Regions from separate parts of the Mesorhizobium sp. INR15 genome, predicted to be linked through region 3. Evidence: predicted binding sites of a transcription regulator. Region 3 holds the regulator's gene; each other region holds the start of a gene.
What was found. Region 3 encodes PhoB, which activates phosphate uptake and scavenging genes when phosphate is short. Its sites were predicted from a motif close to TGTCATNNANCTGTCAT; they were not measured.

Region 1: phnC (phosphonate ABC transporter ATP-binding protein) is a predicted target of PhoB. The motif match lies at 2,161-2,177, and genes of this name have one in related genera.
Region 2: GA829_RS16285 (acid phosphatase) is a predicted target of PhoB. The motif match lies at 2,095-2,111, and genes of this name have one in related genera.

The regions. Positions count from the first base shown of each region.
Region 1 covers NZ_CP045496.1:1,953,651-1,957,929, reverse strand. Annotated here, with positions in the region: gene phnL (phosphonate C-P lyase system protein PhnL) at 1-703, shown strand, start outside; gene GA829_RS09485 (DapH/DapD/GlmU-related protein) at 700-1,317, shown strand; gene GA829_RS09480 (DUF1868 domain-containing protein) at 1,402-2,112, shown strand; gene phnC (phosphonate ABC transporter ATP-binding protein) at 2,261-3,109, shown strand; gene phnD (phosphonate ABC transporter substrate-binding protein) at 3,261-4,169, shown strand; gene phnE (phosphonate ABC transporter, permease protein PhnE) at 4,267-4,279, shown strand, end outside.
Region 2 covers NZ_CP045496.1:3,333,760-3,338,038, forward strand. Annotated here, with positions in the region: gene GA829_RS16275 (SDR family oxidoreductase) at 22-729, shown strand; gene GA829_RS16280 (cytochrome-c peroxidase) at 780-2,054, opposite strand; gene GA829_RS16285 (acid phosphatase) at 2,254-3,789, shown strand; gene GA829_RS16290 (DUF922 domain-containing Zn-dependent protease) at 3,908-4,279, opposite strand, start outside.
Region 3 covers NZ_CP045496.1:1,621,001-1,625,279, forward strand. Annotated here, with positions in the region: gene pstA (phosphate ABC transporter permease PstA) at 1-430, shown strand, start outside; gene pstB (phosphate ABC transporter ATP-binding protein PstB) at 427-1,230, shown strand; gene phoU (phosphate signaling complex protein PhoU) at 1,256-1,963, shown strand; gene phoB (phosphate regulon transcriptional regulator PhoB) at 1,980-2,669, shown strand; gene GA829_RS07865 (ROK family protein) at 2,682-3,926, opposite strand; gene xylF (D-xylose ABC transporter substrate-binding protein) at 4,198-4,279, shown strand, end outside.

The sequences.
Region 1 (4,279 bases), 330 kb from region 3:
GACCCCCCTCGTTGTCTCCGACGTCGCCAAGAGCTTCACCATGCATCTGCGCGACGGCATCAAATTGCCTGTGGTCTCCGGTGTCTCCTTCTCCATCCGGGCCGGCGAATGCACCGTGCTTGGCGGCCCATCCGGTGCTGGCAAGAGCTCGATCCTGAAAATGCTCTACGGCAACTATGCCGTCGACGAGGGTCAGATCATCGTCAGGCACAATGACGGGTTGATCGATCTCGCCACCGCCAGCCCGCGCACGGTTCTTGCCATACGCCGTCAGACCATCGGCTATGTCAGCCAGTTCCTGCGCACCGTGCCGCGCGTTTCGGCGCTTGATGTCGTCGCCGAGCCGCTGGTGGAGCGTGGCGAGGAACGCGAGACGGCGCGCGACAAGGCGCGCGCCTTGCTGGCGCAGCTCAATCTGCCGGAGAAGCTTTGGGCCTTGCCGCCGGCGACCTTCTCGGGCGGCGAGCAGCAGCGCATCAACATCGCGCGCGGCTTCATCACCGAGCACCCGATCCTGCTGCTCGACGAGCCGACCGCTTCGCTCGATGCCCGAAACCGCGACGTGGTGATCGCCCTGATCGCGGCCAAGAAGACGGCGGGCGTCGCCTTGCTCGGCATCTTCCACGACCACGATGTGCGCGAGGCGGTTGCCGACCGCATCATCGATGTCGCCGCTTTCGCCCCGGGAAAAATCGCGGCATGACAAGAAAGCTGTCGGAAGCGCCGCTGGTCCACGCGACAGCGGAAGTGCAGAACTCGACGCTTGGCCGCTGGACCGAGATCGCCGACCGCAGCCGGGTCTCCGAAAGCGAGCTCGGCGACTATTCCTACATGATGCAGGATTGCGCCGTCTGGTGCGCCACCATCGGCAAGTTCTCCAACATTGCAGCAAGCGTGCGCATCAATGCCACCAACCACCCGACATGGCGGCCGACGCTGCACCATTTCACCTACCGCGCCTCGGACTACTGGGAGGACGCCGAACACGAGACCGAGTTTTTCGCCCAGCGCCGCGCCAGGCGCGTCACCATCGGCCACGACACATGGCTCGGCCATGGCTCGACCATCCTGCCCGGCGTCACTGTCGGCGATGGCGCGGCGGTTGGCGCGGGTGCCGTCGTATCCAGGGATGTCGCCCCCTACACCATCGTCGCCGGCGTGCCGGCCAAACCGATCCGCGAACGCTTCGACCGCCGCACGGCGGAGCGCTACCAAGCACTCGCATGGTGGAACTGGGATCACGCAAGGCTGCGCGAGGCCCTCGACGATTTCCGTGAGCTCGAGGCAGAAGCTTTCCTGGAAAAATACGGCGGGTAGCCTTCACATCGACGTCATCAAAAGCCCTGCTTCACATCCCTGACACATCGCGGAGGCAGGACGCCATCTCCCCAGGAGGTCGCAATGCCTGCTTCCATTAGACCCTCGCTCGCCGGATTCTTTGCCGGCTCCAATCCGGCAGCGCCGGCCCATCTCGGCACCCGCTACGACATGGCGGGCAACTTCCTGATCGAGCCCGGCAATACAGTGGTCAGCCATCTCGTCGGCGGCTCGCCGTCGGAAGCGGTGGTGCTTGCCGTGCGCGACCGGATGCTGGCGATGCCGGACGCGGACCGGCTGGCGTTCACGCCTGTTACCAGCCTGCACATGACCCTTTTCCAGGGCATCATCGAATACCGCCGGCGGTTGCCCTACTGGCCGCGGGATGTGCCGCTCGACACCAGCATCGAAGCCATGACACGCCTCTATCTGGAACGGCTGAAGGGCTTCGAAGGCCTCGGTGCGTTTCAGATCAAGGCCATCGAAGTCACCCCGACGGGACTGACCGTTGCCGGCGCAACGGACGAAGACGTGCGCACAATGCGCGCCTGGCGCGACGCCCTGGCCGTGCCGTTCGGATACCGGCATCCGGACCACGACACCTACGTCCTCCACATCACCTTCGCCTATCAGATCCAGCGCCTCGCCGACGACAGGGTCGCCGCGTGGCAGGACCTGTTTGACGATTGCCTGGCGCTCTTCGCGCGGCAGGCCCCGGTCATCGAGATAAAGGCACCGGCCTTCTGCGGCTTCCGGGACATGAAGCATTTCGAGGAATTGCTGATCCTCGGCTGATCATCGCGAACGGTGCTCTGACGTTGCGTCTGTGGGTGGTAACAAAACTGACATCAATCCGACACCGCAGGTTCATGGCGCTGCGCTAGCGAAAGCGAACAGACGTCAACGCGACCGGGCTGGAAACGGGCCGGATTGGAAACCTGATATGTCAGCTACGCTCGAAATCCGCGGTGTCAGCCGCCGCTTTGGCAAGAACACCGCCGTCAGCGATGTGAACATCTCGATTCCGCAAGGCCAGATGGTCGGCATCATCGGCCGCTCGGGCGCCGGCAAGTCGACCCTCCTGCGCATGATCAATCGTCTCGTCGACCCCAGCCAGGGGTCGATTTTTTTTGACGGCGCCGAGGTCTCGAAATTGCGCGGCTCACCTCTGAGGCGCTGGCAGCGCGATTGCGCCATGATCTTCCAGCAGTTCAATCTGGTGCCGCGCCTCGACGTGCTGACCAATGTTCTGCTCGGCAAGCTGAACCATCGCTCGACCATCAGCAATCTCCTCGGCATGTTCTCGCGCGCCGAATGCGCGGAGGCGGTCGCCGCGCTCGAGCGTCTCGACATCGCCCGCACCGCGCTGCAGCCTGCAGGCACCTTGTCGGGCGGTCAGCAGCAGCGTGTCGCCATTGCCCGCGCCATGATGCAGCAACCCAAGGTGATCCTCGCCGACGAGCCGATCGCCTCGCTCGACCCGCTCAATGCCAAGGTGGTGATGGACTCGCTGCAAGACATCAACCTGCGCGAAGGCATCACCGTTGTCACCAATCTTCACACGCTGGACACCGCCCGCACCTATTGCAACCGCATCATCGGCATGGCCGCCGGCAAGGTGGTCTTTGACGGTGCGCCGGAAGAGCTGAACCGCGAAGCCGTCCGTCTCGTCTATGGCGCCGACAGCAATGGTGGCGAGATCTCCGAGGCCATCACGTCGACCAGCGTTGCTTTCAAGAAAAAAATCGCCGCATCCGCCGGACCGCTCGAGCCCGCATTCCCGGGGTACTGAAATCCATGATCCCGAAAGGCTGAAACCGGTTTTTCGGGAAAAGATCATGGGCAATTCGAGAGCAGCCTGGATCGCCAGCCCGCGTCAAGGGCACCTGTAAAGAACAAGAACGCCGCCGGCGCGAGGCCGGAACCTACTGGAGAGATGTCACATGTTTAGAAAGATGGTTTTCGGCGCCGTTTCGGTGCTCGCCATGGCGACCAGCGCGGCCCATGCCGCCGATATGAAGGAATTCCGCGTCGGCATTCTCGGCGGTGAAAACGAGACCGACCGCCTGCGCAACTACCAGTGCCTGGCCGACCACCTGAAGACCGAATTCGGCTTCGAGAAGGTCTCGCTGTTCCCCGCCGCCGACTATGACGGCGTCATTCAGGGCCTGCTCGGCGGAACGCTCGACTTCGCCGAACTCGGCGCTTCCGGCTATGCCAGCGTCTATATCAAGGATCCGAACGCCGTCACCCCGATCCTCACCACCCAGCAGACCGACGGCGCCACCGGTTACTATTCGGTCGGCCTCGCCCTGAAGACCTCCGGCATCACCGACATCAAGTCGGCCAAGGGCAAGAAGCTCGGCTACGCCGATCCGGATTCGACCTCGGGCTATCTGATCCCGCTGACCCAGATTCCGAAGACCACCGGCATGCCGAACGACAACTACTTCGCTTCGACCCAGTTCAACGGCGGCCATGAAAACAACATCCTCGCCGTCCGCGACGGCAAGGTCGACGTTGCGGTGGACGATTCCTCTGGTATCGGCGACTTCAAGAACGGCTTCAGCTCGGGTACCTTCCACAAGGTCGTCGCCAAGGGCGCCGTTGACCCTAACGACTTCGTCGAAGTCTGGCGCTCGGGCCTGATCCCGAACGGCCCGCTGGTCGTGCGCACCGCGATCGGCAACGACATGACCGCCAAGCTCGCCGCCTTCTTCACCGACCTGCCGAAGAAGGACAAGGCTTGCTTCGAAGGCGTCGAAGGCGGCGATTTTACCGGCTACGTTCCGGTGAAGCCTGACTTCTACAACGTCATCGTCGAAGCGCGTAAGGCAGCCATCGGCGGCTAACGGCGAAATCGGCAAGGGCGGCATCAACGATGCCGCCCTTTCTGCTTGTCCGATCATGACCCTTTCTGTTCCCGCCCCTTCCGGCACCCCTCATCCGATGGCCGACGCCT
Region 2 (4,279 bases), 1.7 Mb from region 3:
CAACCCAAGAAGGAAAACCAGATGAGTGTAGAAAAAGTGGCTGTTGTCACCGCCGGCGGCAGCGGCATGGGTGCGGCCGCGGCCAAGCGTCTGGCCAGCGACGGCTTCAAGGTCGCCATCCTGTCTTCTTCGGGCAAGGGCGAGGCGCTGGCCAAGGAGCTTGGCGGCATTGGCGTCACCGGCTCCAACCAGTCGAATGAGGATCTGCAGCGGCTGGCCGACCTGACGCTCAAGCAGTGGGGCCGCATCGACGTGCTGGTCAACAGCGCCGGTCACGGGCCGCGCGCGCCGATCCTGGAGATCACCGACGAGCAGTGGCACACCGGCATCGACGTCTATCTGATGAACGTCATCCGCCCGACCCGCATCATCGCGCCGCAGATGATCAAGCAGAAGGCCGGCGCCATCATCAACATCTCGACCGCATGGGCCCTCCATCCCACCCCGATGTTCCCGACCTCGGCGGTGGCGCGGGCAGGGCTTGCCGCCTACACCAAGATTTTCTCCGACACCTATGCCGCCGACAATGTTCGCATGAACAATGTCCTGCCCGGCTGGATCGACAGCCTGCCCGCCACCGAGGAGCGCCGCGACAGCGTGCCGATGCAGCGCTACGGCACCTCGGAGGAAGTCGCCGCCACCATCGCCTTCCTCGCTTCGGAAGGCGCCGGCTATATCACCGGCCAGAACATCCGTGTTGACGGCGGTTTGATCCGTTCGGCGATGTGAGGGATCGGTTCCTGCCTTCTCCCACACGGGGAGAAGGCTAGGGCTGGGCCTCAGCGCGCCGGCTTCGCGGCCAATTGATCGGCATCTGTGAGGGTCTGGAGAAAGGCCACGATGTCGTCGATCTCGGGGTCGGTCAGCGCCGGCTTGCCGCCGGGTTTCTTGCCGAACGGCGGGTTCTGGTTAATGTTGGCCCAATAAGCCATTGGCAGGTCATCATTTTGCCGGATCGCGCCGTTGGCGCCCCTGGAGTACCAACGGCCGGGATCGGTGTCGCGCGTCGCGTAGAAGGCGACCGCGTCGCGCAAGGTATGAAAATAGCCGTTGTGGAAGAAGGTCTTCCTGAGCGCGACATTGCGCAGCGTCGGGGTGCGGAACAGGCCGCAATATTCGGCCCGGCGCTTGAGGTCGGTGCGCAGCGGGCCGCATAGGCCGAGATCGAAATAGGCGGGATCGGCATTGGCGGGGACAGCCGGGTTGCGCGGCACGCTGACGCCGAGAAAGCCGAAATCGGTGAATTGCGGCGGCTCGCCGTCATTGGCCGGCTCGCTCAGATGGCAGCTGGCGCAATTGCCCTTGTTTTCATCCTCGAACAGCGCGCGGCCATGCAATTCCTGGGCGGAGAGCGTCGCCTTGCCGGCGAGGAAAGCGTCATAGCGGCTGGAGTAGGGGTAGAAGTCGGCGGCGCTCTGCTCGAACGTGCCGAGCGCCTCCACGGCGGCGGCGAAGGCGTCGTCCGGCCGGTCGAACACGGCGTAGCCGAACACCGCCCTGAAATCGCCGGAGTAGGGCGCCTTGCGCAAGGCGGCAGCAACCTCGCCAGCATCCTTGTTGGCCATTTCGAACGGCGACAGCAGCGGAATCCTCGCCTGATCCTGCCCACGGTCGGCGCGCCCGTCCCAGGTCAGGCCGCCGGTCGGCCCGTTGTCGACGCTTTCGTCGCCCTCATCATCGGAATCGTGGAAATGCTCGGTGAAGGCCGGCACCGCCTGGAGGTAGCGAAGCGAAGGCACTGCGCGCAGGCCGGGCTGGTCGCCATGCGGTCCGCCAAGCTCGACGGGTGCCGCCGATGCCGGACCAAAGGCGTGACGCGGATCATGGCACGATGAGCAGGATTGCTGGCCGGAGGCCGACAGCGACGGGTCGAAGAACAGCTCGCGGCCGAGCGCGGTGAGAGCGGCGGCCCTGGTGTAAGCGTCGGCACGCGACATCGGGCCAGGATGGACGCTGTCCAAGCCCGCCGTTTTCGCGGGCACGGCCGCCGCGAGGCCAGATGCCGATGCCACGGCGATCGCGATCGCCCGGCTTTTCCATCGTCTCGCTGTCATGCGGTTCGCCCGGTTTTCGCTTCGGCAGTAAGAACGCACTGCAACGGATTGATGACCGGCCCGCCCGCTCACGCAACCGTGTTCGCCTGCAAGGCAATTGTCACAAAGGTGACAAGGCATGGACGTTAGCTGCATTGATGGCTCGTCGCCCCCGCGCCATCATCGCCCTCCAGCCACAGTCAAGCCACGAGGTCTTCCCATGACGAGGCTCAAGCTCCTCACATCCTTCTGCCTGGCCGGTTCGGCCCTGGCCCCTTTCTCCACGGCGGTCGCGGCACCCCCCGGCTATGACAAGATCGAGACGGTCGTCGTCATCTACGCCGAGAACCGCAGCTTCGATAATCTCTATGGCGGCTTCCCCGGCGCCAACGGCGTGTCGAACCTGACGGCAGACCAGACGCGCCAGCTGGACCGCGACGGCCAGCCGCTTGCCGAATTGCCGCCCGCCTGGGGCGGCCTGACCGCCAAGGGCGTGACGCCGCCGGTGACCGAGGCGCAGTCGGCGCATCTCGCCAATGCGAGCTTTGCCATCGACGATCCCAAAGGTTTCAACGAGAAGACCAACGTCATCACGCGCGATCTCTGGCATCGCTTTTACCAGGAGCAGATGCAGATCGACGGCGGCAAGAACGACAAGTTCGTCGCCTGGGCCGATTCCGGCGGCCTTGTCATGGGCCACTATGATGGTTCCGGCCTGCCGATGTGGGCGGTGGCGCAAAAATATGTGCTGGCCGACAATTTCTTCCAGGGTGCCTTCGGCGGCTCCTTCCTCAACCATTTCCAGCTCGCCTGCGCCTGCGTGCCAGTCTATCCAAACGCCGACAACAGCCCGGTAAAGGGCCAGATCGCTGTCGTGGAAGCCGATGGCACGACGCTGAAAGTGGCCGACACCTCACCGGCTTCCGCGCTTGTCGGGGCGCCGAAATTCGTCAATGACGGCGCCATCACCCCCGACTTCCACGCCGTGAACACCATGCAACCGCCCTATCAGCCGAGCAACAACAAGCCGGCCGAAGGTGGCGACAAGGCGTTTGCCGATCCGTCGGTGGCGAGCACGCTGCCACCGCAGCATGACGTGACCATCGGCGACCTGTTGTCGTTGAAGAGCATCGGCTGGGCCTGGTACGCAGGCGCCTGGCAGGCGGCACTCGACGGCAAGAACGCGACACCGGTGCCGAACTTCCAGTTCCACCACCAGCCCTACAATTACTTCGCCGCCTATGCGCCGGGCACGGCTGCCCGCGCCGAGCACCTGCGGGACGGCGGCCTCGACGGCGCTGCCTTCATCGGCGATATCGACAGCGGCAAGCTGCCGGCGGTGAGCTTCTACAAGCCGCAAGGCAATCTCAACGAACATGGCGGCTATGCCGATGTCGCGAGCGGCGACCAGCACCTCGCCGACATCGTTTCGCATCTGGAGAAAAGCCCGCAATGGGGCCACATGCTGGTCGTCGTCACCTATGACGAAAACGGCGGCTTCTGGGATCATGCCGCGCCGCCCAAGGCGGATCGCTGGGGCCCGGGCAACCGCATCCCGGCCTTCATCATCTCGCCTTATGCGAAGATGGGGACAGTCGATCACACGCAATATGACACGGCGTCGATCCTGCGCTTCATCACGGCGCGCTACGACCTGCCGGTTCTCTCCGGCATCGTCGCCCGCGACAAGGCCCTGCGCGACAACAGCCAGCCGCCGATGGGCGATCTCTCAGCCGCGCTCGATCTCGGCCGGTAGGGGATAGATTATTTTGCCGCCGTGTCGCCATGGCGCGGCGGCAATCGTCCTGTATGTCCCAGAAGCCGTTGCGCACCTTCGGTCGGAACGCTGATGGCCTGCTTCCCGGCGGCAGGGATCAGGGGCCGGTCGCTAGCGCGAAAACCAATTTCTGCAGATTGCCGCCCGGGCCGAATTCGACGCGATCGAAATCGCGGCTCGCCTGCACGCGTGCCTTGGAAATAGCGTCCAGGCGCTTGACCACCTCGTCCCTTATCTTGCTGCATTTGGGATCGTCGGGGACGGTCAGGCCGATCGTCGCCACCTCGATGTCATGGGCCATCTGGATCATGCTGGCGCCATGCACCTTCTCGTGGGCGCTGACGCCGGCGATGAAAATCTCCCAGTTCTTCTGAACCGCCGGCGGCAGCGGCGTGGAAGGACTGGGCAAGGTGTAGGTGATGGTGAGCTTCGGCCGCGCCGATGCGAGCACGCAGTCCTTGCCCTTGGG
Region 3 (4,279 bases):
CGCCGGTTCCGTGGCGCTCGCCATCCTGGTCATTCCGGTCGTTGTGCGCACAACAGAGGACATGCTCAACCTGGTGCCGAACGCGTTGCGTGAAGCCGGCACCGCGATCGGCGCGCCGCGCTGGGTTGTCATCAAATCCGTCGCTTACCGCGCCGCCCTTTCCGGTATCGTCACCGGCATATTGCTATCGATCGCCCGTATCTCCGGCGAAACGGCACCGCTGCTCTTCACGGCCCTCAACAACCAGTTCTGGAGCAGCAATCTCAACGCGCCGATGGCCAGCTTGCCTGTCACCATCTTCCAGTTTGCTCTCAGCCCCTACGAGGAATGGCAGCAACTGGCCTGGACCGGTGCACTCATCATCACATTGACGGTTCTCGCGCTTAGCATCTTTGCACGCAGCCTGACCGGACGCAGAGAGGACAAATGAGCCAGATGTTGTCTCCAGACATGACGATCGCAACCGAGGCAACCGCCAAGGCCAAGATCGAGGTCAAGAACCTCAACTTTTTCTACGGCCAGTCGAAGGCGCTGAAGAACATCACGCTGTCGCTGCCAGAGCGCAGCGTCACCGCCTTCATCGGACCGTCGGGCTGCGGAAAGTCGACGCTGCTGCGCGTCTTCAACCGTATCTATGAGCTCTACCCGAAGCAGACCGCCGAGGGCCAGGTGCTGCTCGATGGCCAGAACGTTCTTGACCGCTCGCAGGACCTCAACCTGTTGCGGACCAAGATCGGCATGGTGTTCCAGAAGCCAACACCGTTCCCAATGTCGATCTATGAGAATATCGCTTTCGGCGTCAGGCTCTATGAGAAGATCAGCAAGTCCGAGATGGACGGTCGCGTTGAACAGGCGCTGAAGCGTGCGGCGCTCTGGACCGAGGTCAAGGACAAGCTCAATGCCAGCGGCCTCAGCCTTTCCGGCGGCCAGCAGCAGCGGCTTTGCATTGCCCGCACCGTGGCGGTGAAGCCCGAAGTCATCCTGCTCGACGAGCCGGCTTCGGCTCTCGATCCGCTGTCGACCGCCAAGATCGAAGAGCTGATCGACGAGTTGCAAGCCGACTACACGATCGTCATCGTCACCCACAACATGCAGCAGGCAGCGCGCGTGTCGAAGCAGACAGCCTTCATGTACCTGGGCGAGCTGGTCGAATTCGACAAGACCGAGAAGATCTTCACGTCGCCCCGCGAGAAGCGCACTCAGGACTACATCACCGGCCGCTTCGGCTGAGTCTCAGGCATACGAGGACAAGATCATGGGCGAACATACAGTCGCTTCTTTCGACGAGGATCTCGGACAGATCAGCAGGCTCATCAGCGATATGGGCGATCTCGCCGGCGCGATGGTTGGCGGTGCAACCAAGGCGCTGCTGACCTCCGACAACGCGCTGGCGCAGCGCGTCGTTTCCGATGACGCCATCATGGACGCGCGCCAGCGCGAGCTCGACGACCGCGCCATCACGCTGATCGCCAAGCGGCAGCCGATGGCGGACGATCTTCGCCATGTCGTCGGCTCGATCCGCATGGCCGGCGATCTGGAACGCATCGGCGATCTGGCCAAGAACATCGCCAAGCGCGTCGGCACCGTCGGCCTCAGCGTCACGCCGCGCGACCTGTCGCACTCCATCGACGGAATGGCGCAGCTGGTGCTGATCCAGGTACAGGGCGTCATCGAGGAATACGCGGCGCGCGACGCGGCCGCCCTGGCGAAACTACGCGCCGACGATGAGCGCATCGACGTCAAGTACACCTCGGTGTTCCGCGAGCTCCTGACCTACATGATGGAAGATCCGCGCAACATCACCGCTTGCACGCATCTGCTGTTCTGCGCCAAGAATCTTGAGCGCATCGGCGACCACGTGACCAACATCGCTGAAAACGCGTACTATGTCCTGACCGGCACGCAGTTGCCCGCCAATCGTCCGAAGCAGGACGAGACGGCAATGACCGTGCCGGCGGCATGACAGGGGTGACCAGCCGATGATCGCGCCACGCATCATGGTGGTGGAGGACGAGGAGCCGCTAGGTGTGCTCCTCCGCTACAACCTTGAATCCGAGGGCTACCAGGTCGAAGTGGTAACGCGCGGCGATGAGGCCGAAATCCGGCTCCAGGAGAATGTTCCCGACCTTCTGGTGCTCGACTGGATGGTGCCGGCGGTTTCCGGCATCGAGCTCTGCCGCCGGCTAAGAATGCGTCCCGAGACGGAGCGGTTGCCCATCATCATGCTGACCGCGCGCGGCGAGGAAAGCGACCGTGTACGCGGTCTCTCCACCGGCGCCGACGACTATCTGGTCAAGCCGTTTTCCACGCCGGAATTCATGGCTCGGGTAAAAGCGCTGCTGCGCCGCGCCAAGCCGGAAGTCCTGTCCAGTGTGCTCAAGGTCGGCGACATCGTGCTCGATCGCGAATCGCACCGGGTCTACCGCAAGAAAAGCGAGATCCGGCTCGGGCCGACCGAGTTCCGTTTGCTCGAATTCATGATGCGTCATCCTGGCCGCGTGTTTTCGCGCAGCCAACTGCTCGACAATGTTTGGGGCGAGACGATCTATATCGACGAGCGCACGGTCGATGTGCATGTCGGCCGGCTGCGCAAGGCGGTCAACAATGGCCGCATGCCCGACGTCATCCGCACCATTCGCGGCGCGGGCTACGCCATCAGGGAAGACTGAAAGCCGGCAAATTCAGGCGACGTCCTTGCCGACGGATTCAGGCTTTGTTTGTGAGCCCGGCGCGAAAATCTCCTGGTCGACGAAGGTCAGCGCCCGCATGGCGCAGCCTTCGCGGATCAGCGGCAGCTCATTCGGCTCGGTGTCGAAGGAAATCGATTTCGAGTGCTGGCCACCGGCGGTCTGGGCTATGGCTTCGCGCAGCGCCGGTTCGATCAGGTCGAAGGCGGCGGCGCTGACGCCCACCATGGCGACAGGCGCCGGATCGATCAGCGCGAACAGGCTGCCGAGACCGAAGCCGAGCGCTTCACCGGCCTTGCGGTAAGCTTCGCGCTCCGGCCCATCGCTTTCGCGAGCCGATGCCGCCAGCGCCCGCATCTCCGCGTCGCTGACGTCGACCGGTTCGGCGTCCTCGCCCATTTGCCTGGCGTTGCGCCAGATGGCGTAGTTGCCGGCATAAGCCTCGACGCAGCCGCGCCGTCCGCAGCGGCAAAGCGCACCGTTCGGCCGATGGATCATGTGGCCGAACTCGCCGCCGGACGAATGGGTGCCGGTGAACAATTCGCCCTTCAGCACCAGGCCCATGCCGATGCCGTGCGACAGCAGGATGGCGATGAAGTCATCGCGGTAGCGCTCCGGGTTACGCCAGCGCAGCGCAACCGCCATCATATTGCAGTCGTTTTCCATGGTGGCGGGGATGCCGAATTCCTCTTCCAGGATGTCGGCGAAAGGGATGTTGGTCTGTGGTGTGATCGGCGACCACAGCAGCGCGCGGGCATGGGAATCGGTAATGCCCTGAATGGCCAGTGCGATGCGGGCGACGCTGTGGATATCGAGGTCCGGATCCTCGAGCCGGCGCCGCACGATGGCGACGCATTCGCCAATGAGCGCCTCGCGCGACATGGTCAGTGTGTCCAGCCGGCGCTGCTCCTCGGCGATCACCTGGCCGGCATAGTCGATGACGGCAACCGACAGGAAGTTCAGCGACAACACCACGGTCATCACGGCGGCGGCTTCCGGGTGGAGGCTGAGGCCAACCTGGGGGCGGCCGCGCTTCAGGGACACGGTCTCGCTTGGCTTGCTTTCCGTGAGAATGCCTTCGGCGATCAGGTCGGAGGAGATCGCCGAGATGGTCGAATGGCTGAGCCCGGTTGTGGCGGCGATTTCGGTGCGGGACGGCTGTCCTGCCCGGCGTACGGACGAAATAACCATCGCCCGGTTGCGCCGGCGCAAATCGTCGTGACGGATTCCGACCGACATTGTTCCTGCTTTCCTCCCCGCCGCCGCGACCTTTCGTGCAATCGAAGGCCGTCGGTGACACACTCCAAATACTGGCAGAACCCGGCAGTCCTGTCATATTATTTATTACGGGGCTCGAAAAAAATTACTCCGAACATCAGAAACCATCAGAATCGATGTTGACAGCGCTCTGACGTTGGACCAGTGTTTTTTCGAGGCTCGAAAAAATAGAGCCTTTGTGCCGGCCTTCGGGTCAGTTTGGTCGCGCCACACGCGGCGCAGGGAGGATAACATGAAAAGATTCACAGCCGCCATCCTGGCGGGTGCCGCCATGTCGCTGACGCTCGTGTCGGTCGCGCAGGCGAAGGACAAGG